DNA from 4 places in the Streptomyces sp. NPDC048182 genome. Region 1 is predicted to be linked to each of the others. Evidence: riboswitches for the same ligand, from Rfam matches in the RefSeq annotation. Region 1 holds a riboswitch; each other region holds the start of a gene.

What was found. A riboswitch is a leader RNA that binds a small molecule or an ion and turns the genes downstream of it on or off. The one in region 1 is predicted to bind cyclic di-AMP.
Region 2: linked by a shared signal. The riboswitch ahead of ACGFZL_RS06645 (transglycosylase SLT domain-containing protein) and the one ahead of ACGFZL_RS27710 (M23 family metallopeptidase) in region 1 are both predicted to bind cyclic di-AMP.
Region 3: linked by a shared signal. The riboswitch ahead of ACGFZL_RS05870 (peptidoglycan DD-metalloendopeptidase family protein) and the one ahead of ACGFZL_RS27710 (M23 family metallopeptidase) in region 1 are both predicted to bind cyclic di-AMP.
Region 4: linked by a shared signal. The riboswitch ahead of ACGFZL_RS18415 (peptidoglycan DD-metalloendopeptidase family protein) and the one ahead of ACGFZL_RS27710 (M23 family metallopeptidase) in region 1 are both predicted to bind cyclic di-AMP.

What each region holds. Positions count from the first base shown of each region.
Region 1 is NZ_JBIDAQ010000017.1:62,716-69,772, forward strand. It holds gene ACGFZL_RS27685 (alkaline phosphatase family protein) at 1-219, opposite strand, end outside; gene ACGFZL_RS27690 (DUF5998 family protein) at 219-815, opposite strand; gene ACGFZL_RS27695 (GNAT family N-acetyltransferase) at 903-3,728, opposite strand; gene ACGFZL_RS27700 (HPr family phosphocarrier protein) at 3,829-4,110, shown strand; gene ACGFZL_RS27705 (GntR family transcriptional regulator) at 4,285-4,950, opposite strand; gene ACGFZL_RS27710 (M23 family metallopeptidase) at 5,075-5,845, opposite strand; cyclic di-AMP (ydaO/yuaA leader) riboswitch at 5,855-6,018, opposite strand; gene ACGFZL_RS27715 (pitrilysin family protein) at 6,220-7,057, opposite strand, start outside.
Region 2 is NZ_JBIDAQ010000003.1:135,860-142,916, reverse strand. It holds gene ACGFZL_RS06655 (outer membrane lipoprotein carrier protein LolA) at 1-1,054, opposite strand, end outside; gene ACGFZL_RS06650 (polyprenyl synthetase family protein) at 1,311-2,321, opposite strand; cyclic di-AMP (ydaO/yuaA leader) riboswitch at 2,853-3,009, shown strand; gene ACGFZL_RS06645 (transglycosylase SLT domain-containing protein) at 3,014-3,493, shown strand; gene ACGFZL_RS06640 (HAD family hydrolase) at 3,480-4,307, opposite strand; gene fahA (fumarylacetoacetase) at 4,637-5,893, shown strand; gene ACGFZL_RS06630 (M56 family metallopeptidase) at 6,093-7,031, shown strand; gene recQ (DNA helicase RecQ) at 7,045-7,057, opposite strand, start outside.
Region 3 is NZ_JBIDAQ010000002.1:592,445-599,501, forward strand. It holds gene ACGFZL_RS05850 (MgtC/SapB family protein) at 1-95, opposite strand, end outside; gene ACGFZL_RS05855 (dihydrofolate reductase family protein) at 202-1,332, shown strand; tRNA gene ACGFZL_RS05860 (tRNA-Met) at 1,405-1,478, shown strand; gene ACGFZL_RS05865 (PP2C family protein-serine/threonine phosphatase) at 1,635-2,822, shown strand; cyclic di-AMP (ydaO/yuaA leader) riboswitch at 3,069-3,225, shown strand; gene ACGFZL_RS05870 (peptidoglycan DD-metalloendopeptidase family protein) at 3,237-4,367, shown strand; gene ACGFZL_RS05875 (aldo/keto reductase) at 4,434-5,378, shown strand; gene ACGFZL_RS05880 (PrsW family intramembrane metalloprotease) at 5,392-6,735, opposite strand; gene trmB (tRNA (guanosine(46)-N7)-methyltransferase TrmB) at 6,745-7,057, opposite strand, start outside.
Region 4 is NZ_JBIDAQ010000008.1:240,404-247,460, reverse strand. It holds gene ACGFZL_RS18440 (SDR family NAD(P)-dependent oxidoreductase) at 1-516, shown strand, start outside; gene ACGFZL_RS18435 (MerR family transcriptional regulator) at 543-911, shown strand; gene ACGFZL_RS18430 (plasmid stabilization protein) at 908-1,240, opposite strand; gene ACGFZL_RS18425 (MBL fold metallo-hydrolase) at 1,355-2,548, opposite strand; gene ACGFZL_RS18420 (SGNH/GDSL hydrolase family protein) at 2,695-3,480, opposite strand; gene ACGFZL_RS18415 (peptidoglycan DD-metalloendopeptidase family protein) at 3,675-4,487, opposite strand; cyclic di-AMP (ydaO/yuaA leader) riboswitch at 4,492-4,650, opposite strand; gene ACGFZL_RS18410 (tyrosine-protein phosphatase) at 4,935-5,735, shown strand; gene ACGFZL_RS18405 (DUF6126 family protein) at 5,749-5,868, opposite strand; gene ACGFZL_RS18400 (helix-turn-helix domain-containing protein) at 5,865-6,452, opposite strand; gene ACGFZL_RS18395 (aspartate aminotransferase family protein) at 6,513-7,057, opposite strand, start outside.

The DNA.
Region 1 (7,057 bases):
CGCGCGCAGCTGCTCCCAGCCGAGGCCGTCGATCAGGAACACACAGACCCGGTCGGTCGGGGCCAGCTCGGGAATCGAGGCGGTCATGCCGGGAACGCCGAGGCCGGCGGCCAGGGTGGGCAGCAGGTCGGCGAGGGAGCCGGTGCCGTACTCGGGCACGGGGGCGGAGGCGACGGGGAGTGGTTCCGGGTGGGTGTCCCAGGCGGCGGGCTGCGCCATCAGCGGGTGGTGTCCGCGGTCGCCTCGGAGAGCGCCTGCGCGAAAGCGAGCGCCTGGCGCACCGTCTCCGGGCCGTCCCCGGCCTCGCTCACGCGCAGGCTCAGGTCGTCGGCGGTCGAGGAGCCGGTGTAGCCGTGGTCGGCCTCGCAGTTGGGGTCGCCGCAGGCGGCGGGCTCCAGGTCGAGCCGGGCGACGGCGCCCCAGCCGATGGTCAGCACGATCTCGCGGGGCAGGGTGCCCGGCTTGTACTGCTCCGGGTTGGCGACCACGCGGCTGACGACGATGGACGAGATCCGGCCGAGCTTCACCGACTCCGTGGACGTGGTCGCGTACGGGGTCGGGGAGGTGTCGTCGGCGGCCTGCTCGTCGGTGTGGCTGACGATGAAGCGGTTGCCGGTGAGCACGAGCACCGTGACGTGCCGGCGCACCTCGTTCTGGTCGAACGTCGTCTCCTGGTGGACCAGGTACGACCGGACGGGCTCGCCGCCCACGGCGGCCTCCACCGCCTCGGCCACGAGAGCCGGGTAGTAGCCGCTGCGTTCGATCGCCGCCCGCAGCCCCTGGGTCGTCGTACTGGTCTTGGCCATGGCGTCCATCCTACGGGGGCCCACCGACTGCGCGGCACGGTCGTGCGGCCCCCGCGGGCGGGACCCCGGCCGGACGCCGGTCGGGCCCCGGCCGGGTCAGTACGCCGGGAGGGTGCGCGGGCCGAGGTCGTCCCTGGCGGGCGGCGGTGCGAGGCGGACGGTCGCGCCGAGGACGCTCAGGCCCTTCGGGGCGACGACGACCGGTTCGAGGGTGACGGCGACGACCTCGGGGTGGTCGTCGACCAGCCGGGAGACGCGCAGCAGCAGCTCCTCCAGGGCCTTGGTGTCCACCGGCGCCGAGCCGCGCCAGCCGAACAGCAGCGGGGCGGTGCGCACCGAGCGGATCAGGGTGGTGGCCTCGCGGTCGGTGACCGGGATGAGCCGGTGCGCCGTGTCGCCGAGCAGCTGGGTGGCGGGCCCGGCGAGCCCGAAGGAGAGCGCGGCGCCTGCGGCCGGGTCGATGACGGCCCGGACCAGGGTGTCCACGCCGCGCGGCGCCATGGACTGCACCACCGGGCGCAGCTCTTCGGGGCGGCCGAACAACTCGGTCAACTCGGCGTACGCCCGGCGCAGTTGCTCCTCGTCGGCGAGGTCGAGGCGGACGCCGCCCAGGTCGGCGCGGTGGCGCAGGTGCGGGGCGGTCGCCTTGAGAGCGACCGGGTAGCCGAGGGCGCGGGCGGCCTCCGCGGCGTCGTCGGGGGTGGGCGCGGGCAGGGCGCGGTGCACGCGGATGCCGTACCGGGTGAGCAGTTCGCAGGTCGCCGCCTGGTCGAGGGCGGGGCCCTCCGCGCGCGCGAGGTGGCCGGCGATCAGCTCGGCGGCGCCCTTCTCGTCGATGTCGTCGTACTCCGGCACCCGGCCGGGATCGGCTGACTCGCGCCGCCACTGCCCGTAGGCGACGGCCTGCGCGAGGGCGCGGACGGCGCGCTCGGCGGCGGGGTAGGCGGGGATGAGGCGGGCCTCTTCGGAGGGTGCCGCGGGGGCGGGCGGGGCGGGGGAGGCGGGAGACGCGGGGGTGCTCGCCACCGGGGCCGCCGGCCGCGCCTGCGGGGCCGTGCTCGTCGCCGCCGAGAGGGCCTCCGCGAGGCCGCCCAGCTCCACGTGGACCACCAGGACCGGCTTGGCCGGCACCTCGGCCGCCGCCGTGCGCAGGGCCACGGCCAGCGCCGCGTCGCCCGGGGCGCCCTCCCCCGGCGTCGGGATGGCGGTCACCACCACCGCGTCGCACGTGTCGTCGGCCAGCGCGCGGGCCAGCGCCGCGTGGAAGTCCGCCGGGGCGGCCGCCGTCGTCAGGTCGAGCGGGGGCTGGGGCCGCAGCCCCTCGGAGAGGCACGCGTCGTACGTCAGCAGGCCGAGCGACTCCGAGTTGCCGAGGATCGCCACCCGGGGCCCGGCCGGCAGTGGCTGGCGGGCGAGCAGCAGGCCCGCGTCGACCAGCTCGGTGATGGTGTCGACGCGGATCACGCCGGCCTGCCGCAGCAGCGCGGAGACCGTGGCGTGCGGCAGCCGGGTCGCCCGGACCGCGTGCCCCTGCGGTGCGACGCCGCCGTGCCGGGCGCCCTGGACGACGACCAGCGGCTTGGCGGCGGCGGTGCGCCGGGCGAGCCGGGTGAACTTGCGCGGGTTGCCGATGGACTCCAGGTACATCAGGGCGACGTCGGTGTGCGGGTCGTCGTACCAGTACTGCAGGACGTCGTTGCCGGAGACGTCCGCCCGGTTGCCGGACGAGACGAAGGTGGACACCCCGGTGACGCCGGTGACCCCGCCGCCGCGCCGGTGCAGCCGGGACAGCAGGGCGATGCCGATGGCGCCGGACTGGGCGAACAGGCCGATCCGGCCGGGGCGGGGCGACTCGGGGGCGAGGGAGGCGTTGAGCCGGACCTCGGGCGCGGTGTTGATGATCCCGAAGGCGTTCGGGCCGATGATCCGCATGCCGTACGAGCGCGCCTGGCGCACCAGTGCCCTTTGGCGCTCGCGGCCCTCGGGCCCGCTGTCGGCGTACCCGGCGGAGACGACGACCAGGCCCTGCACGCCGTGCTCGCCGCACTCGTCGACCACCTCGGGCACCCGCTCGGCGGGTACGGCCACCACGGCGAGGTCCACGGGCCCGTCGATGTCGCGCACCGAGCGGCGGGCCGGCACGCCGCCGATCTCCGTCTCGCCCTCGGCGAGCCCCCGGTTCACGGCGTGCAGCCGGCCGGTGTAGCCGGCGTCCAGGATGTTGCCGAGCACGCTGCGGCCGACGCCGCCCGGCGCGCGTCCGGCGCCGACGACCGCGACGGAGCCGGGCTGGAGCAGCCGCTGCACGGACCGCGCCTCGGCGCGCTGCTCGCGCGCGTACTGCACGGCGAGCGAGCGGTCGGTGGGCTCCAGGTCGAACTCCAGGCGCACCACGCCGTCCTCGAAGCTGCGCTTCTGGGTGTACCCGGCGTCCATGAACACCTTGATCATCTTGGTGTTGGCGGGCAGCACCTCGGCGGCGAAGCGGCGGATGCCGCGCTCCCGGGCGACGGCGGCGATGTGCTCCAGGAGCGCGGAGGCGACCCCGCGCCCCTGGTGGGCGTCCTGGACCAGGAACGCGACCTCGGCCTCGTCGGCCGGCGCGGAGGCGGGGGTGCCGCCGGGGCCGATCCGGTCGTAGCGCACGGTGGCGATGAACTCGCCGCCGACCGTGACGGCGAGACCGACCCGGTCCACGAAGTCGTGGTGGGTGAAGCGGTGCACGTCCTTGGCGGAGAGCCGGGGGTAGGGCGCGAAGAAGCGGTAGTACTTCGACTCGTCGGAGACCTGCTCGTAGAAGCTGACCAGGCGCTCGGCGTCGTCGACCGTGATCGGCCGCACGCGCGCGGTGCCGCCGTCGCGCAGCACCACGTCGGCCTCCCAGTGGGCGGGATACGCGTGCCGGTCCGGCGAGGTCTGCATGCGCCCCAGCGTACGGCTCGCGCATGCCGCGCGATGTGGGAAACTGGTCTAGACAACCCTGCACCAGGTCAACCCTGCACCACTCGAAGGGCAGCATCACATGGCTGAGCGCCGCGTCAACGTCGGCTGGGCCGAGGGTCTCCACGCCCGCCCCGCCTCCATCTTCGTCCGGGCCGCCACGGCCACCGGGGTCCCGGTGACCATCGCCAAGGCGGACGGCAACCCCGTCAACGCGGCCTCCATGCTGGCCGTCCTCGGCCTGGGCGCGCAGGGCGGCGAGGAGATCGTCCTGGCCTCGGACGCCGAGGGCGCCGACGCCGCCCTGGAGCGGCTGGCGAAGCTGGTCGCGGAGGGCCTCGAGGAGCTTCCCGAGACCGTCTGACACCGCGACCCGACGCCACTGCGGGCATTTCGCGTGGGCCGGGCCGCGCCCTCATTTCGAGGGCGCGGGCCGGCCTTTCCCGTTACGAGAAGCACCCCCGGTCAAAGGGAAATCCTCCCAAACTCCCCTTTCGAGATCCCGCCGGGAATTCCCCTCTTGTATACGGCGCCCGTGTTAATTCCCCGCGCTCGGTGTGTTTACGGCAGGTTGCATTCTCCTCACCCGCAGCCGGTGGGCCGGCGCCGAGCGCTCGGCGTGCAGCGCCATCAGCATCCGCGCCCGCTCCCCGTCCCCGCGGGTCACCGCGTCGACGATCGCGCCGTGCTCCGCCCAGCACTGCACCGCGCCGGCCGGCACGTCGACGACGTAGAGCCAGGCGATCTTGTGGCGCAGCTGGGTGAGCAGCGCGGTCAGGGAGGGGCTGCCGGCGGCCTGGGCCAGGGTCTCGTGGAACCAGCCGCCCAGGGCGCGCAGGTCCTCGGACCCGCCCTGGCCGGCCCGCTCCTGGCCGAGGCGGACCAGTCCGCGCAGCACCTTCAGGTGGGCCTCGCTGCGGCGTCGGGCGGCCCGCCCCGCGCCGAGCGGCTCCAGCAGGGCGCGGGCCTCCAGGAGGTCGGCGGCCTCCTGCTCGCTGGGCTCCGCGACGCAGGCGCCCGCGTGCCGCCGGGTCACCACGAAGCCCTCGGCCTCCAGGGTGCGCAGCGCCTCGCGGACGGGGACGCGGGAGACGCCGTAGCGGCGGGCGAGCAGTTCCTCGGTGAGGCGGCTGCCGCGCGGGTGCACCCCGGCGACGATGTCGTCCCGGATCGCCGCGCACACCGAGTGCGCCGGAATTCGCATGGCCGACCTCCGCCTTAATCCCCGTGAAACGCCGACGACGGACGCGTCCTCAGCGACTCTGGGTCAAGACTCTAGGCCAATTCGGCGTTCTTTCCGACCGCCGACCGGAATTCGGGGATGTTTTTCAGACGTGGACGCCGTGCGAGCGGAGGTAGGCGACCGGGTCCATGTCCGAGCCGTACTCCGGACCGGTGCGGGCCTCGAAGTGCAGGTGCGGTCCGGTGGTGTTGCCGGTGTTGCCGGACAGCGCGATCTGCTGGCCGGGGGTGACCGACTGGCCGACCGAGACGTTGATGGACGACAGATGCCCGTACTGGGTGTACGTGCCGTCATGCATCTTGATCACGACTTGATTGCCGTACGCCCCGCCCCAGCCGGTCGTGACGACCGTGCCGGTGCCGACGGCGTGCACCGTGGTGCCGCTCGCGGCGTGGAAGTCGATGCCGGTGTGGCTGCCGGAGGACCACAGCGAGCTGCTGGACTGGTAGCCGGTGGAGACGTAGGAGCCGCTGATCGGCGCGACGAAGGTGTCGAGGCGCTTGCGCTCGGCGGCGCGGGCGGCCCGCTCCTTGGCCTCGTGGGCCTCCTTGGCCGCCTCGGCGGCCCGCTCGCGCGCGGCCTCTTCGGCGGCCTTGCGGGCGGCCTCGTCCGCGGCGGCCTGCTCCTGGGCGGCGGCCTGGGCGTCGATCTGATCGGCTATCGAGTCGCCGATGGTGATGACGGGGGTGAGGCCGGTCGTCTCCGGCGCGGGCTCGGCCTGGGCGGCCAGCGCCGGGGCGGCCAGGGTGCCGACGACGCCGGTGGCGGTGAGGGCCGCGACGCTCGCGGCACGGGCGGTGGTGCGCTGCATCCGGCTGGGCCGGCGGTGCTTCCCGGTGGCGCGCGTGAACGCCAAGAGGCTCGTCCTTTCCTTCCCTCTCGCCTACCGGGTTAGCTGACGGGTTCGGAGCAGGAAGGTCTCCTACGGGCCCCCTCGCTCGCGCGCGGGCGTCCGATTCACCCCAGGGACTGCGATGGGTCCCCGGCTCCCCTGGCTCGCGCCGTACGGGGACTCGGCGATGGCTGTCCGGTGCCGCGGGTGCGGCGCACTGCCTGACGAACAGCCCGGATGACGCTAAACGCGGCTGTGTTCAATTCTCAAACGCAACACCGGTTTTGTTGCGCACACCACAGCACAGAGAGGCAGTCTCTCCCCAATTCGGACACAGCACGGCCCTGGTGACGTTTCCGTACCAGGGCCGTGCGGGGGCCTGCCGCGCGCGCGTGCCGCTACTCGGCGGCCACCACGGTCACTTCGCCGATGCCGAGCGCCTCGACGGGCGCCTTGATCTGCGCCGCGTCGCCCACCAGGACCGTGACGAGCCGGTCCACCGGGAAGGCGCTGACCACGGCGGCGGTGGCCTCCACCGTGCCGGTGGCGGCGAGTTGGCGGTAGAGCGCCGCCTGGTAGTCGTCGGGCAGGTGCTGCTCGACCTGGTCGGCCAGGGTGCTCGCCACGGCCGCCGCGGTCTCGTACTTCAGCGGCGCCACGCCCACCAGGTTCTGCACCGCGATGTCGCGCTCGGCGTCGGTGAGGCCGCCGTCGGCCAGGGTGCGCAGCACGGTCCACAGATCGGCCAGCGCCGGCCCGGTGTTGGGGGTGTCGAAGGACCCGCTGATGGCGAGCATCGCGGCGCCGGTGCCGTCGGGCGCGGAGCGCAGCACCTGCCCGAAGGCGCGGACGCCGTAGGTGTAGCCCTTCTCCTCGCGCAGGACGCGGTCCAGGCGGGAGGTGAGGGTGCCGCCCAGGCAGTAGGTGCCGAGCACCTGCGCGGGCCAGACCCGGTCGTGCCGGTCGGGTCCGGTGCGCCCGATGAGCAGCTGCGTCTGGACGGCGCCGGGGCGGTCCACGATGACGACGCGGCCGGTGTCGTCGGCGGTGACCGGCGGCACCGGCCGCGGCTCGGCGGCGGAGCCGGTCCAGGCGCCCAGGGTGTCCGCGAGCAGCGCGTCGAGGTCCAGCCCGGTGAGGTCGCCGACGACCACGGCGGTGGCCGTGGCGGGGCGCACGTGGCGCTCGTAGAAGGCGCGCACCGCGCCCGCGTCGATGGCCGCGACGGTCTCCTCG
Region 2 (7,057 bases), on a different contig from region 1:
CCTGGCCGCCGGTGTCGGCGGTGGCGATCGCGTTCCATCCCTTGCCTATGACCTTCAGCCCGTCCAGGTCACCGCCGGGGGCGCCCGGGGTCGGCGCGTGGTGCTCGGGGAGCTTGGGTGCCTCGGGGAGCTTGGGAGCCCCGGGGCCCTTGGCCGGTGCCTCGTCGGCCTCGGTCACCTTCGCGCCCTTCGGCGGGGTGAAGTCGAACGTCGAGGCCGCCGGACGGTCGAAGCTGACCTTGGTGAAACCGGCGTCCACGACGGCGGCGCCGCCGCTCGCCGGGGTCAGCGTGAACTTCAGGGGCAGCCCGGTCTTCGCGTCCACGGCCACGCTGATGGCGCCGACCGTGGAGCCCTTCTGCTCGGGCTTGATCACCAGCCGGTAGGCGTCGCGCCCCGCCACCTGCGCCGTGCCGTCGACCTTGACGGAGGTGGTGCCGTCGACGGCCTTGAGGGCCTGCTCGGTGAGGTCCTTCGGCGTGGCCGGTGCCTCCTTCTCCGGGCGGGCGGCGCCCTTCTGGTCAGGAGCGGTGGAGTGGAAGACCTCGTTGGACGCGCTGTCGTAGCCCCAGACGTCCTTGCCGTCGTGGATCAGGCTGTACTCGGCGGCGTTCTCCAGCAGGGAGAGCTTCTGCCGGTCGGGGCCGTCGGCCGCGACGCGCAGGGTGTGGGTGCCCGACACCAGCTCGGTGAGCTTGGCCGAGGGGTCGGCCGCCGAGCCGGCGCCGCCCGCGGAGGGGCCGCCGGAGAGCATGCCGTCGGCGAGGCCACCGAGGTCCGGCAGGCCGAGGTCGGTGCTGATGCGCACGGTGCCCGACAGCTGCTGCACGTCGGAGGCGGCGATCTTCTCGATGAGCTGCTGCGCGGTGACCTCGGGGAGGTCGGGGTCACCGGAGTCGGCGAGCGCGGGGACCAGGCCGATCGTGGCGGCCGCCACCCCCAGCACCGCGACCGGCACCACGTACCGCGTGGCCTTGCGCCGCCGCGCGCCTCGGTCCTCGTCGCTCGCGCCCGTGCTGTGGTCGTGGTCGTCGTGGGAATCGAACGGTGCCATGTCTGCCCTACCTCCGTCGTCGGCGGCGGCTGTTCCGCGAACGCGCACGGGTCCACCCGTGAGCCGCCATTCTCACCCGAATCGGTGAGGAGTGGTGTTTTTCCGTGGTGTCCATCTGACCAAATCGGCGCCGAGGATGCGTCACCCCGCGGAGCCAACTGCGCGGGCTCCGCGTACTCCTGGGGTATGACGCGACGCGCCGTCACCTACCCGGCGGGAGGTAGGGGACGGCGCGCGGGGCAGGAAAGCGAAGGGCTCAGCCGGCCCGGTGGACCACCGCGTCGCACAGCTCCACCAGCGCGGTCTTGGCGTCGCAGTCCCGCAGCGGGGCCAGCGCGGAGCGGGCGTCGCTGGCGTAGCGGACGGTGTCCCGCCGGGCCTGCTCCAGGGCGGGGTGCGCGCGCAGCAGGCGCAGCGCCTCGGCGTGCCGGGCGTCGTCGGTGAGGTCGGAGTCCAGCAGCTCGCACAGCGCGCGGTCCTCGGCGAGACCGAGCCGCTCGGCCCGCTCGCGCAGCCGCAGCACCGGCAGGGTCGGGATGCCCTCGCGCAGGTCGGTGCCGGGCGTCTTGCCGGACTCGTCGGAGTCGGAGGCGATGTCCAGGACGTCGTCCGCGAGCTGGAAGGCGACGCCGAGCCGCTCGCCGTACTGGGTGAGCACGTCCACGACCGTCTCGTCCGCGCCCGACATCATCGCGCCGAACCGGCAGGAGACGGCGACCAGTGAGCCGGTCTTGCCGCCGAGCACGTCCAGGTAGTGGTCGACCGGGTCACGGCCGTCCTGCGGCCCCGCGGTCTCCAGGATCTGGCCGGTGACCAGCCGCTCGAACGCCACGGCCTGCACCCGGACCGCCTCGGGCCCGAGGTCGGCGAGGATCTGCGAGGCGCGGGCGAAGAGGAAGTCTCCGGTGAGCACCGCGACGGAGTTGCCCCAGCGGGTGTTCGCGCTGGCCACGCCGCGCCGCACGGCGGCCTCGTCCATCACGTCGTCGTGGTACAGCGTCGCGAGGTGGGTCAGCTCCACGACCACGGCGGAGGGCACCACGCCGGGCGCGTAGGGGTCGCCGAACTGGGCCGCGAGCATCACCAGCAGGGGGCGGAACCGCTTGCCGCCGGCGCGCACCAGGTGCTGGGCGGCCTCGGTGATGAAGGGGACCTCGCTTTTGGTTGCCTCGAGCAACCCTTCCTCGACAGCCACCAACCCGGCCTGGACATCGGCCTCCAGAGCCTGGTCCCGCACGCTCAGCCCGAACGGCCCGACGACGGTCACGAGGGGTCTCCTGTCTGCTGGTGTCTTCTGGCGATTACCCGGCTTGTCGATAGGTCGCTGCCACCACTCAAGTCAGCGTATCCGGTCACGTTTCGATCACCGCCAGCGCCCACCGTTACAGGCCGGTCGGTATCGGATCATGCGCGGTATGTTTTTGATCAAGGCATATGAGCAGACATCGACCGACATCCCCGGGGGTCGAGATCCCGCCACCGAGCGGATGTCCGCCACCTCCGGCCGATTGGCGACTAGTTGGGATGTATGCCTGTTTTGCGGCTCTCGTGACCGCCCGTGAGTTGGCTCACTCGGCCGGACCGGGCGGCCAGCCGCCCCTCCGCCGCGCCCGGCCTTGACCCGTAAGCGAGTTGACCCTTGGCGTACGCAAAGGATCAAGTCCACCAAATACCCCAGTTCAAGGTCAACAGGGCCTTTGGGTGATTCCTGCACTTGTTTCGGACATGTGCTCTCGCATACGTTCCCGGCCTGTCAGGCGGACGCCGAATCCTGCCACCGCCCGACGCACTCACATCCACTCGACACTCGCCGGCAGGAGCGGGGGACCCAGGTAAGTCGCCGCGCCCGGTCATCGCCGGAGCGGCTCGGGGTGAAGCCGTGCCCGTCAGGGCCCGGCCGGGCACCTCCCCGCCCGAACCCGACAGCTCACCTCGCAGGCGTAAGGAGAGGGACACACCATGTCTGCCAACGGTCAGAACCGTCGGACCCGCCTTGCCCGCAAGCTCGCCCTGGCCGGCACCGGCGTCGCCGTGCTCGCCATGCCGATCGTCGGAGCCGCCACCGCCTCCGCCGCCACCCCGGCCGCCAAGACGGCCACCACCGCGTCGGTGGCCTACCCGAACAACCTCGACGGCTGGATCCGCGAGTCGCTCGCCGTGATGGCCCAGCACGGCATCCCCGGCACCTACGACGGCATCCACCGCAACGTCATCCGCGAGTCGTCCGGCAACCCGCTGGCCATCAACAACTGGGACATCAACGCCATCAACGGCACCCCGTCCAAGGGCCTGCTCCAGGTGATCGACCCGACCTTCCAGACGTACCACGTCGCCGGCACGTCCTGGAACTCCTACGACCCGGTCGCCAACATCACCGCCGCCTGCAACTACGCGGCCCACCGCTACGGCTCCATCGACAACGTCTTCAGCGCCTACTGAGCAGACGCTCACTGAAGACCCGCTCGAGGACGACGGCCACGCCGTCGTCCTCGTTCGTCGTGGTGACCTCGTCGGCGACCGCCTTCAGCTCCGGGTGGGCGGCGGCCATGGCGACGCCGTGGGCCGCCCACTGGAACATGGGCACGTCGTTGGGCATGTCGCCGAAGGCGATCGTCCGCCGCCGGTCCACGCCCAGCCGCTCGGCGGCCAGCGCCAGGCCGGTGGCCTTGGTGACGCCGCACGGCTGAAGCTCCACGGTGCCGGGGCCGGACATGGTGACCGTCGCGAGCGAGCCGACCACCGACCTGGCGGTCGCCGCCAACTCGTCGTCCGGCAGGCAGGGGTGGCGCAGCAGCACCTTGCTGATGGGGGCGGACCACAGATCGTCGCGCCGGCCGACCCGCACCGCGGGCAGCGTCGGGTGGGGCATCCGGTAGCCGGGCTCGACGAGCGTCAGCCCGTGGACGCCGTCCTGGTCGACCGCGGCGTACACCTGGCCCACCTCGGCCTCGATCTTGCCGAGCGCGGTCTCGGCCAGTTCCCGGTCGAGCACGGCCGACCACAGCAGCCGGTGCGCGCCGGCGTCGTACACCTGCGCGCCCTGTCCGCACACCGCGAGCCCCGTGCAGCCGAGCCGGTCGAGCAGGGGCCGGACCCGGGGCGCCGGACGCCCGGTCACCACCAGGTGCAGCCCGCCCGCCTCGGCCACCCTCCCGAGCGCGGCCAGCGACCGTTCGGAGACGGTGTCGTCGCCGCGCAGCAGGGTGCCGTCGAGGTCGGTGGCGACGAGGGAGTACGGAGGGGTGCGGTCCATGATCAGAGAATACGGACACCGCCCCCGCCGGAACGGGCCGCGACCGCTTCCGCACACGGAAGTACGCGGACGTCCGGGCGGCCGTACGAGCCGGGTCCTGGCCCGCACGATCATGCCCGCTCCTGCGCGCTCCTGGCCGCTTGCGCGCCGAGGCCGGCACGCCGCCGGCGACGGTGCCCGGCGGCCGGTGCGCCGGACCGGCGTCCGCCCTCTCCCGCCGGGTGCGTCACCTCCTCGGGCACTGCCCAAGACCGTCGTCCCACCCGTAACGTGTGGCGCGGCCACGGATCACGTGGCGCACGGCGAGCACGAGAGAGAGGCAGCACCCGATGCCCCCCTTCGACGTCCCCGAGGGCGACCCCTTCGGCCCGCACAACCTTCCGTACGGCGTGTTCTCCCTGCCCGGCTCGCCGGAGCGGACGGTCGGTGTCCGGCTCGGCGACCACGTCCTGGACGCCGGCGCCGCCGCCCACGCGCTCGGCTCGCCCTACGTCACCCTGCTCGCCCGGCCCACCCTCAACCCGCTCCTCGCGGCCGGCCGCACCACCTGGTCGGACGTGCGGCGCGCGCTGACCGCCTGGGTGACGGTGCCCGCCCACCGCGAGGCCATCGAGCCGCTCTTCCACCCGCTGTCCTCGGTGGAGCTGCACCTGCCCTTCGAGGTCGCCGACTACGTCGACTTCTACGCCTCCGAGAACCACGCCCGCAACGTCGGCCAGATCTTCCGCCCCGACGCCGAGGACTCCCTCACCCCCAACTGGAAGCACCTCCCCATCGGCTACCACGGCCGCTCCGGCACGGTCGTCGTCTCGGGCACCGACGTCGTCCGCCCGTCGGGCCAGCGCAAGGCACCCGCCGACGCCGCCCCGGTCTTCGGCCCCTCCGTCCGCCTCGACATCGAGGCCGAGGTCGGCTTCGTGGTGGGCACGCCCTCCGAGCGGGGGCGTCCGGTGGCCCTCGGCGACTTCCGCGAGCACGTCTTCGGCCTGTGTCTGCTCAACGACTGGTCGGCCCGGGACGTCCAGGCCTGGGAGTACGTGCCCCTCGGCCCGTTCCTCGGCAAGTCCTTCGCCACCTCGGTGTCGGCCTGGATCACCCCGCTCGACGCCCTGGACGAGGCCCGGGTGGCCCCGCCCGCGCGCACCCACGAACTGCTGCCCTACCTGGACGACACCGACCCCGTGCAGGTCGAGCCCGGCGGCTACGACCTCCGCATCACCGTCGCCGTCAACGGCCACGTCGTCTCCGAACCGCCCTTCTCCACCATGTACTGGACGGCCGCCCAGCAGCTCGCCCACATGACGGTCAACGGGGCCTCCCTGCGCACCGGCGACCTCTACGGCTCGGGCACGGTGAGCGGGCCCGACGCCGGGCAGCGCGGCTCCCTCCTCGAACTGACCTGGAACGGCCGCGACCCGCTGGAACTTCCCGACGGCAAGCGGACCTTCCTGGAGGACGGCGACGAGGTGACCCTGACGGCCTGGGCCCCGGGGCCGGACGGCGCCCGGGTGGGCCTCGGCGAGGTGACCGGACGCGTGACCGGGCGCCCGGACGGGGGCGCGGACCGGGGCCCAGACCTCGGGTGACCCTCCGCGCCGCGATCCGATCGCGTCCGGCACCTGACTCGCACCGCCCGGCACCGTCATACTGGCGTCGGGCGGTGTGCGCGAGACGGTCCGGCCGGCTCCGACCCGGCCCCGTTCCGCCCGTCCGCGCCACCCGCGCAGCAGTCCCACCGCACCAGAGCCAGAGCCGACCTCCCGACCAGGATCCGGAGCCCGTGGCATGACCGTCTGCCTGCTCCTGCTGTTCGCCGTCGCCGCGACCGCCGCCGTGCCGGCGCCGCGCGCGCTGACCCGGTCGGCCTGGCCGGAGCGGGACCCCGTGGTGGCGCTGTGGGTCTGGCAGTGCCTGGTCGCCACGGTGCTGCTGTGCTGCCTGACCGCCCTGGCGCTCGGTGCCGCGGCCGTCTTCGGCACCGTCCGCGCCCAGCTCTTCGCCCCGGCGCCGCCGGCGGTGACCGCCGCGTACGACCTCTCCGCCGGCCCGGTCTGGGCGGCCGTACTGACCCTGCTGCTCGCCGGCGGCGCGGCCTGGACGACCGCCATGCTGGCCCGCGAACTCGTCGAGGCCCGCCGGCGCCGCTCGCGCTCCCGCGCCCAGCTGGACGAACGCGCCCCCGAGCTGCCCGCCGGGCTCGCCGCCGGACGCGGTCCGCTGCTGGTCCTGGAGGACGAGTACCCGGACGCCTGGTGGATGCCGGGCAGCCCGCCCCAGCTCATCGTCACCACCGGCGCCCTGCACCGCCTCACCGACCACCAGCTCGACGCCGTCCTCACCCACGAGCGCGGCCACGCCCGCGCCCACCACGACTGGCTGCTGCACCTGTCCACCGCACTGGCCACCGGATTCCCCCGCATCCCGCTCTTCGCGCACTTCTGCGACCAGACGCACCGGCTGGTCGAACTCGCCGCCGACGACACGGCCTCCCGCCGCTGCGGCAACCTGACGACGGCGCTGGCCCTGATCGAGTTGAACCAGCACCGCGGCGTGCTGTCCTGCGCCTCCAGCCACCGCCTCCTCGGCGAGCGGGTCGACCGACTGCTCGAGCCCCTGCCCAGGCTGGCGCCCCGCCGCCGCGCCCTCGCGACGGCGATCGCGGCGCTGGTGCCGCTGCTGCCCCTGCTGATCACTTTCGCGCCGGGGCTGACGGCGCTCGCTTAGACGCTGCGCGGGCTCATATCCAGTCG
Region 3 (7,057 bases), on a different contig from region 1:
AGCGTCGACAGCACGAGCGCCAGCCCCAGCTCGGCCAGCTGCCGCAGGCCCTGTCCGTTGCCCGGGTCCCACAGGGGGACCGCCAGCGCGGTCATGCCCGCCCTCCTTCCAGCACCGTTCGGCTCCCTTCAGGCACCGCGAGTACCCGGCGAGTACCCGGCGCGCGTTGCGTCACCGCCGGCAGTGCGCTGGAGTGCCTCCATGCCCCTGCCGTACGTCCTGCTCTCCGCCGCCGTCTCCCTGGACGGCTACCTCGACGACACCGGTCCCGACCGGCTGCTGCTCTCCTCGCCCGCCGACTTCGACCGCGTGGACGAGGTACGGGCCTCCGTGGACGCCATCCTCGTCGGCGCCGGCACGATCCGCGCCGACAACCCGCGGCTGCTGGTCAACTCGGCCGAACGCCGGGCGGCGCGGCGGGCCGCGGGGCGGGCGGAGTACCCGCTCAAGGTCACCGTCAGCGGTTCGGGCGAGCTGGACCCGGCGGCCGCCTTCTGGCACACGGGGGGCGACAAGGTGCTCCTCACGACGGACGCGGGCGCCGCGCGGGCCCGGGAGCTGGGCATCGACGCCGACGCAGTCACCCTTGGCGCCGAGATCGACTGGCCCACGGCCCTCGCACACCTGCACGACGTACGGGGCGTCAACCGGCTCATGGTGGAGGGCGGCGGCACCGTGCACACCCAGCTGCTCCAGCAGGAGCTGGCCGACGAGCTCCAGCTCGTCCTCGCCCCCCTCCTCGTCGGCGACCCGGCCGCGCCCCGGCTGTTCGGGCCCGGCGGCTACCGGCCCGGGCGGCTGCGGCTGGTGGAGACCCGGCGCATCGAGGACGTCGTCCTGATGCGCTACCTCCCCACCGCCCCCGGCGCCGGCGACGGCGTCTCCGCCGCCGACCGGCACTGGCTGGCCCTCGCCTGCGAGCTGGCCGAGCTGTGCCCGCCCTCCGTGACCGCCTTCAGCGTCGGCGCGGTCGTCGTCGCCGCCGACGGCACCGAGCTGGCGCGGGGGCACTCGCGGGAGGGCGGCGACCCGGTCGTGCACGCCGAGGAGGCGGCCCTGGCGAAGACCGAGGCGGGCGATCCCCGGCTGGCCGGCGCGACCGTGTACTCCAGCCTCGAACCGTGCGCCCACCGCGCCTCCCGGCCCGCGCCCTGCGCCCGGCTCATCCTGGACGCCGGCGTGCGCCGCGTGGTGACGGCCTGGCGGGAGCCCGACACCTTCGTGCCCGGGGCGGACGGCAGCGGCGTACTGGCCGCCGCGGGCGCCGCCGTGGTGGTGCTGCCGGAGTACGCGGAGCGGGCCGCCGCGCCCAACCGGCACCTGGCGGAGTGACCGGCGCGCACCGCCCCGGCTGAACCGATGTGCAATCCACCCGCCGCATGACGTATGGTGGTGACACACCGACGCGGGGTGGAGCAGCTCGGTAGCTCGCTGGGCTCATAACCCAGAGGTCGCAGGTTCAAATCCTGTCCCCGCTACTCTGGCCGAGGGCCGGGAACCAGTTCAGCTGGCTCCCGGCCTTCGGTGTTTCCCCGCCGTACGACTACCTCCCGTACGACCACCTCCCGTACGACCATCCCCCGTCCGGCCCACGCGACTCGCCCCCCGCCCCCGCACCGGGGAGCCTGAAGGGCATGGACGACGAGGGGCCGGACGCCCGGGCCGGCGGCCGGCTCCCCGGCGATCCCGTGCCCGACCCCGGGCTCGGTGACGAGGTCCCGCCGGCACCTCGTGCGCTGCGCGCCGCCCGCCGTCGCGCGGCGGCCGGTCACCGCCTCGTCCGCGCCCTCCCCGTCCTCTTGATCGTCCTCGCCGTCGTGTACGACCTCCTCACCCCGCGCTACTTCACCGCGGGCCCCTTCTACACGGCCGCCCCCCTGATCGCCGCCCCGCTCTACTCCCGGCGCGGCACCGTCCTCACCGGCGCCGCCGTCGTCGCCGTGGTGATCGCCCTGCAGACCTCCCTCGGCGTCATCCACTACGTCGACTCGATCACCGAGCTGATCACCATCGCGACGGTCGCCGTCCTCGCCGTGCTGGTCAACGCCTTCGTGCGGCGCACCGACGAGCGGCTCGCCTCCACCCGGGAGATCGCCGAGGCCGCCCAGCGCGCGGTGCTGCCGCAGCCGGCGAGCCGGATCGGCGGGTTCGAGATCGCCGCCAGTTACGAGGCCGCGCAGGCCGACGCGTTCATCGGCGGCGACCTGTACGCGGTGCAGGACAGCGCGCGGGGCGTGCGGCTGCTGGTCGGGGACGTGCGCGGCAAGGGCATGGGCGCGGTGGCCGCCGTGTCCGTGGTGATCGGGGCGTTCCGGGAGGCCGCCGAGCAGGAGGCCACCCTGGAGGCGGTCGCGCACCGCCTGGAACGGGCGCTGGCCCGCGAGGGCACCCGGCGGGACGGGCTCGACGCCTTCGAGGGCTTCACCACCGCCGTGCTCGCCGAACTCCCGCACGGCGACGGCGTCGTCCGCCTCGTCAACCGCGGCCACCCGCCGCCGCTGCTGCTCTACGGCGACGGCACCCTGCGCCCGCTGCCCGCCCGGGAGGCGGCGCTGCCGCTGGGCATGGGCGAGCTGGGGGTGTGGCCCGACCGGGCCGAGGAGGCCCCCTTCCCCGGCGGGGCCACCCTGCTGCTGTACACCGACGGGCTGTCGGAGGCCCGCGACGCCCGGGGCGAGTTCTACGACCCCCACGCGCGGCTGACCGGCCGGGTGTTCCGGCACCCTGCGGACCTGCTGCGCGCCCTCGCGCGGGACGTGCGCCGGCACTCCGGGGGCGGCATGGCCGACGACATGGCGCTGCTCGCCGTACGGCGTCCCTAAACCGTGCTGCTACCAGGAGTGAGGGGACGACCGCCCTGCGCACAGCGGCTGACGCTCCGTCAAGTGAGTAATGACCGCCGACTTGACCGGCGGGACGGGCAACTCGCCCGGATTTCACCGGCCCTGGGGCGATCGTCCGCGACGGATTCCGCACCGATCCACGGGAACGGCTTGGAATCACCGGCCCGGGTCTATTAACGTTCGATAACGCAGCGCGGTCGTCCCAGCCGTCACAGAAGGCGGCTCCGTGCGCACGCGCCGAATCCCGCAAGGGAACCGGGGAACCACCACCTTGGGGTGAATCGCGGGTGTCACGCCGTGGCGACACGGCAGGTATACGCGCGTAGGAGACCTTCCTGCTCCGAACCCGTCAGCTAACCCGGTAGGCGGAAGGAAGGAAAGGAGCGCGCCCGCGTGGCGTCCAACCGCCCTGCCCCCGTGGCCCCGCATGTGCCGGTCCAGCAGATGCCTGTCCCGCAGATGCCTGCCCCGCACGAGAGCGACACCCTCACCGCCTTCGGACCCGAGCCGGACTCCTTCGGCGAGTGGAACCCCACCGAGGACTCGATCCGCCCGATACGCGGCCGGCACCGCGTCGCCAAGCAGCGCGGCGGCCTCGCCCGCAGCTCCACCGTCCTCGGCGTCGGCGTCATCGCCGCCGTCGGCGCGGGCGGCATGGCCAGCGCGCAGACCGGCAAGCCGCCGGTGGAGATCTCCCTGCCCGACCTCCCCGGCCTGCACGACCTGCCGGACCTGCCCGCCTCGGTCGGCGCCCTGCTCCCCGGCGACGACGCCCCGGACGACCAGCCGGCCGCCGCCCCGCTCAGCAGCATCGGCACGGCAGGGGCGGTCGGTGCGGACGCCACGACCGCCGTCTCCGCCTCCGCCTCCGAGGACGCCCCGCGGAGCGCCGCCGACGCCGGCGAGGTGCTGCGCGCCCGCATCATGGCGCAGGCCGCGCAGCAGGAGGACCAGGCCGAGAGCCGCGCCGCCGCCGAGGCCGCGGCGAAGGCCGAGAAGCAGGCCGCCGAGGCCGCCGCCAAGGCCGAGAAGGAGGCCGAGGCCAAGGCCACCGCCGCGAAGAAGCAGGCGGCCGAGGAGGCGGCGAAGAAGGCCGAGGCCGAGCGGCTGGCCAAGCTCGCCAAGCAGTACACGCTGCCGACCTCGTCCTACACGATCACCTCCACCTTCGGGCAGGCCGGCGCCTACTGGTCCTCCGGCCACCACACCGGCCTGGACTTCGCCGCGCCCACCGGCACGCTGCTCAAGGCCGTGCACGGCGGCACGATCACCTCGGCCGGCTGGGCCGGCGCCTACGGCTACAAGACCGTCCTCACCCTGGAGGACGGCACCGAGCTCTGGTACTGCCACCAGTCGTCCATCAACGTCAGCGTCGGCCAGCAGGTGTCCACCGGCGAGGTCATCGGCCGCGTCGGCGCCACCGGCAACGTCACCGGGCCCCACCTCCACCTGGAGGTCCACCCGGGCGGCGGCAGCGGCATCGACCCGATGCCCTGGCTGCACGACAAGGGCCTCACCCCCTGACCCGTCCGGCCCCCTGACCGGGCCGGGGCGGAATGCCCCGCCCCGGTCCGCTCGTTGTCACGGGGTATGACTTCACTGCGCAAGCTCGGCTCCTCCGACCTCGAGGTCTTCCCGCTCGCCCTCGGCGGCAACGTCTTCGGCTGGACCGCCGACCGGGACGCCACCTTCGCCGTCCTGGACGCCTACACGGCCGCCGGCGGCAACTTCGTCGACACCGCCGACTCCTACTCCGCCTTCGCCGAGGGGAACTCCGGCGGCGAGTCGGAGACGCTGATCGGCGAGTGGCTCGCGGCGCGCGGCCGGCGCGACGACGTCGTCATCGCCACCAAGGTCAGTCAGCACCCCGACTTCCAGGGCCTGACCGCCGGCAACATCAAGGCCGCCGCCGACGCCTCGCTGCGCCGCCTCGGCACCGACCACATCGACCTCTACTACACGCACTTCGACAAGCCCGAGGTGCCGGTCGAGGAGATCATCGGCGCCCTGGACGAGCTGGTGCGGGCCGGCAAGGTGCGGCAGATCGCCGCCTCCAACATCTCCGCCGAGCGGCTCGCGGAGTCGCTGGCCTTCTCCGAGCGTGAGGGCCTGGCCCGCTACGTCGCCCTCCAGCCGCAGTACAACCTGGTCTCCCGGGACACCTACGAGGGCGAGCTGAGCGCCCTCGCCGAACGCGCGGGCCTGGCCGCCGTGCCGTACTTCGCGCTGGCCGCCGGCTTCCTCACCGGCAAGTACCGGCCCGGCGCCCAGGTCGACAGCCCGCGCGCGGAGGGCGCGGCCAAGCACCTGGAGTCCGAGCGCGGGCAGCGGGTGCTGACGGCGCTGGACGACGTCGCCCGCGCCCACGACGTGCCGGTGGCCACGGTCGCCCTCGCCTGGCTCGCGGGGCGGCCGACGGTGGCGGCGCCGATCGCGTCCGCGCGGTCGGTGGAGCAGCTTCCCGCGCTGCTCGGGGTGGCGGAGCTGGAGCTGACGGAGGAGGAGGCCGGGCGGCTGACGGAGGCGTCCGCCTGAGCCTGCCGGGCGGCTACGACCGGTAGGGGTTGTACGCCGGGTACGGGTAGGGCTGCGGGTGCGGGCTCTGCTGCGGCACCGGGTGACCGTAGCCGTACGCCGGTCCGTACACCGTCCCCGGCGGCACCCGGGCCGGTACCGGCAGCGGCCGGGCCGTCGTGCGGGCCGCGTGGTCCAGGGCGGGGCGGGCCACCGCCCGGCGGCTCCACAGGGCGTCGAGCAGCTCCCGCTCGCGGGGCACGAAGTCGGCGCCCGCCCGGCCCAGGCGCCCGCGGCGGCGCAGGAAGGCCAGCGAGGTGGCGTACGCCTCGTACTGGCCGACGGCCCGGGCCGCGCCCCGTCCGGCGTGCTCGCGGGCGTGGCGCCGGGCGAGGCGGCGGGCCCGCAGCGAGCCGAGCACGAAGGGCTCCGCGGGGGCCAGCCAGCCGGCCAGCGCGTAGGCGGGCAGCTCGGCGCGGACGGTGGCCAGCTCGCGCTGGCGCGACCAGATGACCAGCCAGCTCAGCAGGCCGAAGACGGGCACCATGAAGGCGGTGTACACCGCGAAGAAGCCGTACTGGCCGAGCGAGCCGGAACCGTTCCACAGCGCGTGCAGGCCCATCGCGAGCAGCAGCCCGGCCGCCGGGAGCAGCGCGCGGCGCACGTGCTGGCGGTCGGCGAGCAGGGCGGCGGCGCCGAAGCCGATGCCGGTGAGCACGGTGAACAGCGGGTGCGCGAACGGCGACATGACGATGCGGACGAAGAACGTCGCCGCGGTGACCGAGGCCATGCCCCGGCCGCCGGTGACCTGGTCGGTGCCGAAGGCGGTGCCCAGGTAGAGGATGTTCTCGGTGAAGGCGAAGCCGGTGGCGGTGACCCCGGCTATCACCACGCCGTCCACGATGCCGCTGAAGTCGCGTCTGCGGAACAGGAACACCAGCAGTACGGCGGTGGCCTTGGCGGACTCCTCGACCACCGGCGCTATCACGGTGGCGCCGAGCGTGTCCGCGCTCGCCGGGTCGGCGGTGGCCGTCGCTATCCACCGGGTGGCGAAGCTGTTGGCGACGATGGCTATCAGCGCCGCCGCGCACGCGCCCCAGGCGAAGGCGAACAGCAGGTTGCGCCAGGGCCCCGGGTCGACCCGGTCCAGCCAGCGGAAGGCGGCGACCAGGAGCGGCACCGGCAGCACCGCGAGGCCGAGCCCCACCAGGAAGCCCCGCGTGCCGGTCTGCTCGCGCACCAGGGCGAGGATCACCAGCCCCGACAGGGCGAGCAGGACGACCAGGGCGCCGTAGCGCACCCAGGTTCGCTGCCACCAGTGCGGATGCCGGTGCGGCGGGGCCGGGAACGCGGCCGGGTACGGGGGCGGGGTGGCCACGGCGCGGCCCTAACCGGGTGCGCCGTGCGGGACGCGGCGGAAGAGCAGGTCGTTCACCACATGACCCTTGTCCAGTCCCTGGCCCTCGAAACGGGTCTGCGGGCGGTGCGCGGGGCGCGGCGCGAAGCCGCCGTCCGCCCGCGTGTTGGCGAAGCCGGGGTGGGCGGTGAGGACCTCCAGCATCTGCTCCGCGTACGGCTCCCAGTCGGTGGCGCAGTGCAGCACCGCGCCGGGCGCCAGCCGGGAGGCGGCCAGGGTGAGGAACTCCGGCTGGATCAGGCGGCGCTTGTGGTGCCGCGCCTTCGGCCACGGGTCGGGGAAG
Region 4 (7,057 bases), on a different contig from region 1:
CGCCTGGACGTGCTGGTCAACAACGCGGGCATCGTGCGTGGCGGCCGGCTCGACACCCTCGACCCCGAGGCGCTCGCCCCGCTGCTCGCCACCAACCTGATCGCCCCCGTGCTGCTGACGCAGGCCGCGCTGCCCCTGCTGGCCGAGGGCGGCGGGGTGGTCGTCAACGTGAGCACCGCGGTGGGGCAGCGCGGCTGGCCCGGCAGCGCCGTCTACGCGGCGGGCAAGGCCGCGCTGGAGACGCTGACCCGGAGCTGGGCGGTCGAACTGGCGCCGCGCGGGGTGCGCGTGGTGGCCGTCGCGCCGGGCGCGATCGACACGCCGATCGGGGAGCACCAGGGCCTCACCCCGGAGCGCCGGGCGGCCGTGCGGGAGTGGCAGCTGGCGCACACCCCGCTCGGGCGGATCGGCCGACCCGAGGAGGTGGCCTGGGCGATCACCGGGCTCGCGGCGCCGGGCGCGTCGTTCGTCACCGGCGTCGTGCTTCCGGTGGACGGCGGCGCGGTGGTGGCGTGACAGGATCGGCGCCGGAGGTGGGGCCGGTGCGGATCGGCGAGCTGGCGGGGGCGACCGGGACGACGCCGCGAGCGCTGCGCCACTACGAGCAGGCGGGGCTGATCGCCGCCGAGCGGGCGGGCAACGGCTACCGGGTCTACGGCGAGGGTGCCGTGACCCGGGTCCGCAACATCCGCCGGCTGCTCGCGGCCGGTCTCACCCTGGAGGACGTGCGGGTGTTCCTGCCCTGCCTGGACGGTGACGTGGCCGCGGGGCCGCCGTCCGAACGGGGGCTGCGGGTCGCGCGGGAGCGGCTGGCGGTCCTCGAGGAGCGCGTGGCCGCCCAGACCGAGGCCCGCGACCGGCTGGCGGCGGCCCTGCGGGAGGGCACCGGCGGGGTCTCGAAGGCCGTCTAGCGGCCCAGGGCCTTGGCCAGTTCGTCCTTGGTCATCTTGGAGCGGCCGTCGATGCCGCGCTGCTTGGCCTCGTTGTAGAGCTGGTCGCGCGTGGGGCCCTTGGGACCGGTGCGGTTGCCCGAGCGCTGGCCGCCGCGCTGGTACGCCGACTTCGGGTCCTGCGTGGAGGACTTGCTGGCGGTGCGGGACTCCCCGGCGCGGGCGCGCTGCTTGTTGACGGTGCGCGCGGCGATCTCCTCGGCCCGCTTCTCGCCGGCGCCGCGCTCCTTGCTGCTCTCCTTGATCTTCTCGTACTGACGCTCACGCTTGGGGCTGGAACCGGCGGGCATGGCTCGTCCTCTCCTCGTCGCTCGAAGGCCCTCGAAGACCCTCGTCGCTCAAAGACGGGGACGACGGGTGCCCGGTCCGCCGGGGTCCATGCCCGCCGCGCCGCACCGGCTCGGTCAGCGGTCGCCCGCCAGGTCGGCCTCGTCGCGCAGCGGCTCGGCGGGGGCGGCCACCGGCCGGGGCCGGCGCCAGGGGGTCGGGCCCGGCCGGGACACGGTCCGCCACCAGGGGTCGGTGGGCAGTTCGCCGGCGGGTTCGAAGGGCGCGCCGGGCCGGGGGGTCGCCACGGCCTGGCCCGCCTCCTCGCCGGCGTCCCGGGTCCACTCCCCCGGCTCGGCCCAGGGGTGCGGGGCCAGGTTGAAGGTGCCCCAGTGGATCGGCAGCAGGGCCCCGGCGGGCCGGCCGCCCTGGAGGTCGAGGTGGGCCCGTACGCCCTCCTCGGGCGTCATGTGGATGTCCGGCCAGAACTCCGAGTAGGCCCCGATCTGGATCATCGTCGCGTCGAACGGGCCGTGCGCGGCGCTGATGTCCCGGAAGCCGTCGAAGTAGCCGGTGTCGCCGCTGTGGAAGACGCGGTGCCGCTCGCCGGCGACGACCCACGAGGCCCACAGGGTGTGCTGGGTGTTGCGCAGGCCGCGCCCGCAGAAGTGGCGGGCCGGGGTGGCGGTCAGGGTGAGGCCGCCGACGCGTGTCGACTCGTGCCAGTCCAGCTCGCGCAGCCGCCCGGCGGACACGCCCCAGCGCTCCAGGTGGGCGCCGACGCCCAGCGGCACGGCGAACAGGGTGTCGGTGCCGGCCAGCGCCTTGATGGTGGGCAGGTCCAGGTGGTCGTAGTGGTCGTGCGAGATGACGACGACGTCGACCGGGCCGAGGGCGGCCAGCGGCACGGGGGCCGGGTGCAGCCGCTTCGGGCCGGCGAACGGGAAGGGGGAGCAGCGCTCGCCCCAGACCGGGTCGAAGAGCACCCGCTGCCCGTCGATCTCGGCGAGCACGCTGGAGTGCCCCATCCAGGTGAGCCGCAGCCCGGTGGCCGGCGGGCGGGCTAGGTCGGCGAGGGTGGTGGCGTGCACCGGGACCGTGCCGGTCGGGGCGCGGTGGGAGCGCGCCTCCTTCTCGAAGTAGATCCTCGCGAACTCACGTGCCGAACCGGAGGGCCTGGTGCGGGCCTCGCCGCCGGGGTTCTGGAAGACACCGTCGCTGAAATGCGGCGACCTGCGGATCCGCGCCAGGCGCGCACCGCTCGGGTCCGCGCCGAAGGCCGCGGGGCGCAGTGCGCGGAGCCCGGGGTTCAGGGAACGGGGACCGGCCACGGTGCCTCCAGGTGCAGGGATGGAGCTTTCATTATGGTCGTCTCATGTGACGACGACGGCACCCGGTGCCGGGGTGCCGTCCGTGCAGGGTGGCCGCCCGCGAGCCGGCGCGCCCCGGTCACCGAGGCACCCGCCCCCTCCAACCCTCAGGCCACCGCCGTGATCCGCGTCCGGATGTCGGCCGGCGACAGCGTGCCCTTCGCCGTCACGTGGTCCCCCGACGACTGGCCCCGCAGCCGGCGCCCGATCCACGGCACCAGGTACTCCCGCGCCCACTGCACGTCGTCCCGCCGCACGTGCAGCGCGGCGCGCTGCGGCAGCGCCGGCCAGGGCTGGTCGGGGTCGGCCGGGACGGGCAGGCCGAGCACCTGGCCCGCGCGCAGCGCCACCCGGGTGTGGCCCTCGGCGGACAGGTGGAGCCGGTCCAGGTCCCAGGCCCTGCGGTCCTGGACGCCGCGCAGCGACCACAGGTCGAGCACCGGGCACCCGTAGCGGTCGGCGACGGCCCGCACATGTCCGTTGTAGGTGGCGATCTTGCCGCGCAGATGCTTCAGCACGGGCACGCCCCGAGTGTCGAACCCGGTCGTCACCAGCACCCGGCCGGCCGTCGCGGTCAGCGCCGCCACCGCCCGCTCGAAGCGCTCGGCGACCTCGTCCGGGTCGGTGCCGGGCCGGATGATGTCGTTGCCGCCGGCGCAGAAGGAGACCAGGTCCGGTGCGAGGGCGACGGCACGGGGCACCTGCTCGGCCACGACCTGGTCGAGGAGCCGGCCGCGCACCGCGAGGTTGGTGTAGGTGAAGTCGCCCTCGGGCCGCCGGTCGGCGAGCAGGACGGCGAACCGGTCCGCCCAGCCGACCGGCGACCCGTCGGGGCCCTGGTCGCCGACGCCTTCGGTGAAGCTGTCCCCCAGCGCCACGTACGACCCGATCACTGCTTCGCTGTCACTCTTCGAATCGTCTGCCACGTCGGCCCATGATTCACCTCGGAATGTGACCTACGCGACCGTAGGCGGGGCTTGACGAACGGTGAGAAAGGCCACGCCTAAAGTGTTGGCCAATTCAGGAATAACACCGAAGGCCGGACCCGGGGATCGTGGGTCCGGCCTTCGGTGGCGTGGCGGCGGCGTCAGAGAGAGACGCCGTGGGCGCGCAGGTAGGCGACCGGGTCGACGTCGGAGCCGTAGTCCGGCGTCGTGCGGATCTCGAAGTGCAGGTGCGGTCCGGTCACGTTGCCGGTGGCGCCGGAGAGGCCGACCTGCTGGCCCGCGGTCACGGCCTGGCCGGCCAAGACGGACAGCGCGGACAGGTGGGCGTACTGGGCGTAGTGGCCGTCGGCGAGCTTGATGACGACCTGGTTGCCGTACGCGCCGCCCCAGCCGGCGGAGACGACGGTGCCCGCGCCGACGGCCTTCAGGGAGGTACCGGTCGGGACGACGAAGTCGGTGCCGGTGTGGTAGCCGCTGGACCACATGCTGCCGGCCTGGTGGTACGGGGTGCCGATGGTGGCGCCGGCCACGGGGGCGGTGAAGCCGGTGGCGGCGGGCTCGGCCTTCGCTGCGGCCGGCTCGGCCTTGGCGGCGGGCTTCGCCGGCTTCGCGGCTGCGGGCTCGGCCTTGCCTGTGGCCTGCTCGCCGAGGGTGAGCTTCAGACCCGGGCGGATCAGCGACGGGTTGCCGCCGATGGCGTCGCGGTTGTTGTCGTACAGCTTCTTCCAGCCGCCGGACACGTGCTGCGCACGGGCGATCCCGGACAGGGAGTCGCCGCTCTTCACCGTGTAGGTGTGCGCCGTGGCGGCCTTGGCGGGAGCGGGGGCCGCGTGCGCGCCGGCGGCGCCCATCAGCGGGAGCGCGATCGCGGCGCTGCCGGTTCCGGCGACGGCGGCGATGGTGCGGGTGAGGCGGTTGGCCTTGGGACGGCGGTGCTTACCCTTCGCGGGCATGACGAATTCCTCTCCGGCGCCTGCGAGGTGAGCTGTCGGGTGCGGACTGGAGATGCCCGGCCGCGCGGAATGCGCGGCTTTACCCCTAGCCGTTCCGGGAACCGGAACAGGCGGTCTTACCTGTGGGTCCCCCGCTCCTGCCATGGACGGGTGCTTGACGATTTCTGGCTCCGGGCGGCGGCAGGATTGGGCGTCCGTCCGGATCGGAGGTGAACGTAAGTGACGGGGACCCGAGCCGACAAGTGCCGTCTTGATCCTTTATCGGAATTCCTCGTCACCCTGCGTCGATTCGGAAAGCGGGATTTCCCGCAAAGGGCCATAGGAATTACCTGAATTACGTGAACATGACGAGGCACGCACCGTCACGGTTATGACGCTCCTCACGCACCGCCGCACGTCGGACGGGGGGTGTCGTATCGTCGAGCCGTGACTTCATCCAGCCGTAACGTGACCGAGCACGCCCCGTCGGCCGAGCCCGAGCTGACCGGCGTACGCAATTTCCGTGACGTCGGCGGGCTGCCGGCGGCCGACGGGCGCCGAGTGCGGCACGGCGTGCTGTTCCGCAGTGGTCACCTCGCGCACGCGACCGCCGAGGACGCGGCGTTCCTCGCCTCGCTGGACCTGCACACGGTCTTCGACTTCCGCAACGCCGCCGACCAGAAGCTGGAGGGCCCGGACGTCGAGCTGCCGGGCGTGCGGAACGTCAACCTGCCGCTGAGCGACCCGGCCGACGGCGCCGAGTTCTGGAAGATGGTCCGCGACGGCGACCTCGACCAGCTGCGCGCCATCCTCGCCGACGGCAAGGGCGCCGCCCGGATGACCGCCTCCTACCGCTCGATCATCAAGGACCGCACCGCCGAGCACTCCCGGGTGCTGCACGCCCTGGCCGAGGACAGCGTCCCCGCCCTGATGCACTGCGCGGCCGGCAAGGACCGCGCGGGCCTGTCGGTCGCCGTGACCCTGCTCGCCCTGGGCGTGGAGCGCGAGGCCATCGTCGAGGACTACCTGAAGTCCAACGCCACGCACCGCCGTTACAAGGTGCAGCGCGGCTCCTCCTCCGCCTCGGCCTGGTCGCCCGAGGTCATGGAGCTGCTCAACCCGCTCTTCGACGCCCGCGCCGAGTACCTGGCGGCGGCCTTCGAGACGGTCGAGGAGACGTGGGGCGACGTCGACACCTACCTGGAGCGCGGGCTCGGCCTCACCCCGGAGACCCGGGAGCGGCTGCGCTCCCGGATGCTGGCGGACTGAGCCGCCCGCCCGGCTACTTGGCGCCCACCTCGAACAGCAGGAAGAGGAAGGCGCCGAAGACGTGGCCCAGGGCGATGTAGATGAGCAGCCGGACCCACAGGGCCCGCGGGAACTTCTCCTGCATGTCTCTCATGGCGTCTCCCCCAGGCACAGCGCGGTGGTCGGGCTCTGCAGCAGCGTGTGGACGAACAGCAGGTCGCACCCGTCGGCGTCCAGCGCGGCGATCCGGTGCGGGGTGAGCGAGTCGAAGTGCGCGCTGTCGCCAGGACCGAGGCGGTGCACGCTGTCGCCGAGCGCCAGCCGGAGCCGGCCGCGCAGCACGTGCAGCCACTCCTCGCCGGGGTGCACCCGCACGATGTCGCCCTGGGAGCCCTGGGAGTCGTGCGGCACGTGGACCCGCAGCGCCTGCATGCCGCGCCCCGACCCGCCGGCCCGGCGGTACGTCCAGCCGCCGGCGACCGTCGGCTCCATGTCGGCGCCGCGCACCACGGCCTCCCGCTCGGGAGCCGTCTCGCCGAGCAGGTCGGAGACGGTGGTGCCGTAGACGCGGGCGAGGGCGAGCAGCATCGGCAGCGAGGGCTGGCGCTGCCCGGTCTCCAGGCGGGAGAGGTGGGCCGGCGACAGCCCGGCGGCGCGGGCCGCGGCCTCCAGGGTGAGGGCGGCCCGGCGCCGCAGGGCGCGCAGCTGCGGCGCCATGACGGACTCGATGGAAGTCATGCCTCCATTGCAGCCCGGGCTTGCCTTTTGGGCAATCTTCTTGCCTCACAGGCAAAAGCGTCAGCGGTTGGCCACCGCCTGCTTGACCAGCGTCTTCCCGAAGTCCCACATCAGCCCGCCCCCAGTGTGCGCGTCCTCCATCACCTCGGTGAAGGCGTCCACGAACCGGTCCACGTCGTCGGCGTCGACGGTCAGCGGCGGGATCAGCTTGATGACCTCCAGGTGGTCCCCGGAGACCTGGGTGAGGATGCGGTGGCGCTGCAGCAGCGGCACCACCACCATCTGCGCGAACAGCCCCTTGCGCGCCGCCTGGAGCATCGTCCAGCGCCCGCGCAGCTTCAGCGACCGGGGCCGCCCGAACTCGATGCCGATCATCAGCCCGCGGCCCCGGACCTCGGCGAGCAGCTCGTAGCGGTCGACCAGCGCGGCAAGCAGGGACTTCAGCCGGTCCCCCATGGCCGCTGCGTTGGCGACGACCTCCTCGTTCTCCATCACCGAGAGCACCGCGAGGCCGGCCGCCATGGCCTGCGCGTTGGAGCCGAAGCTGGCCGAGTGGACCAGCACCCGGTCCATCGAGGAGTACACCTTCTTGAAGATCCAGTCCT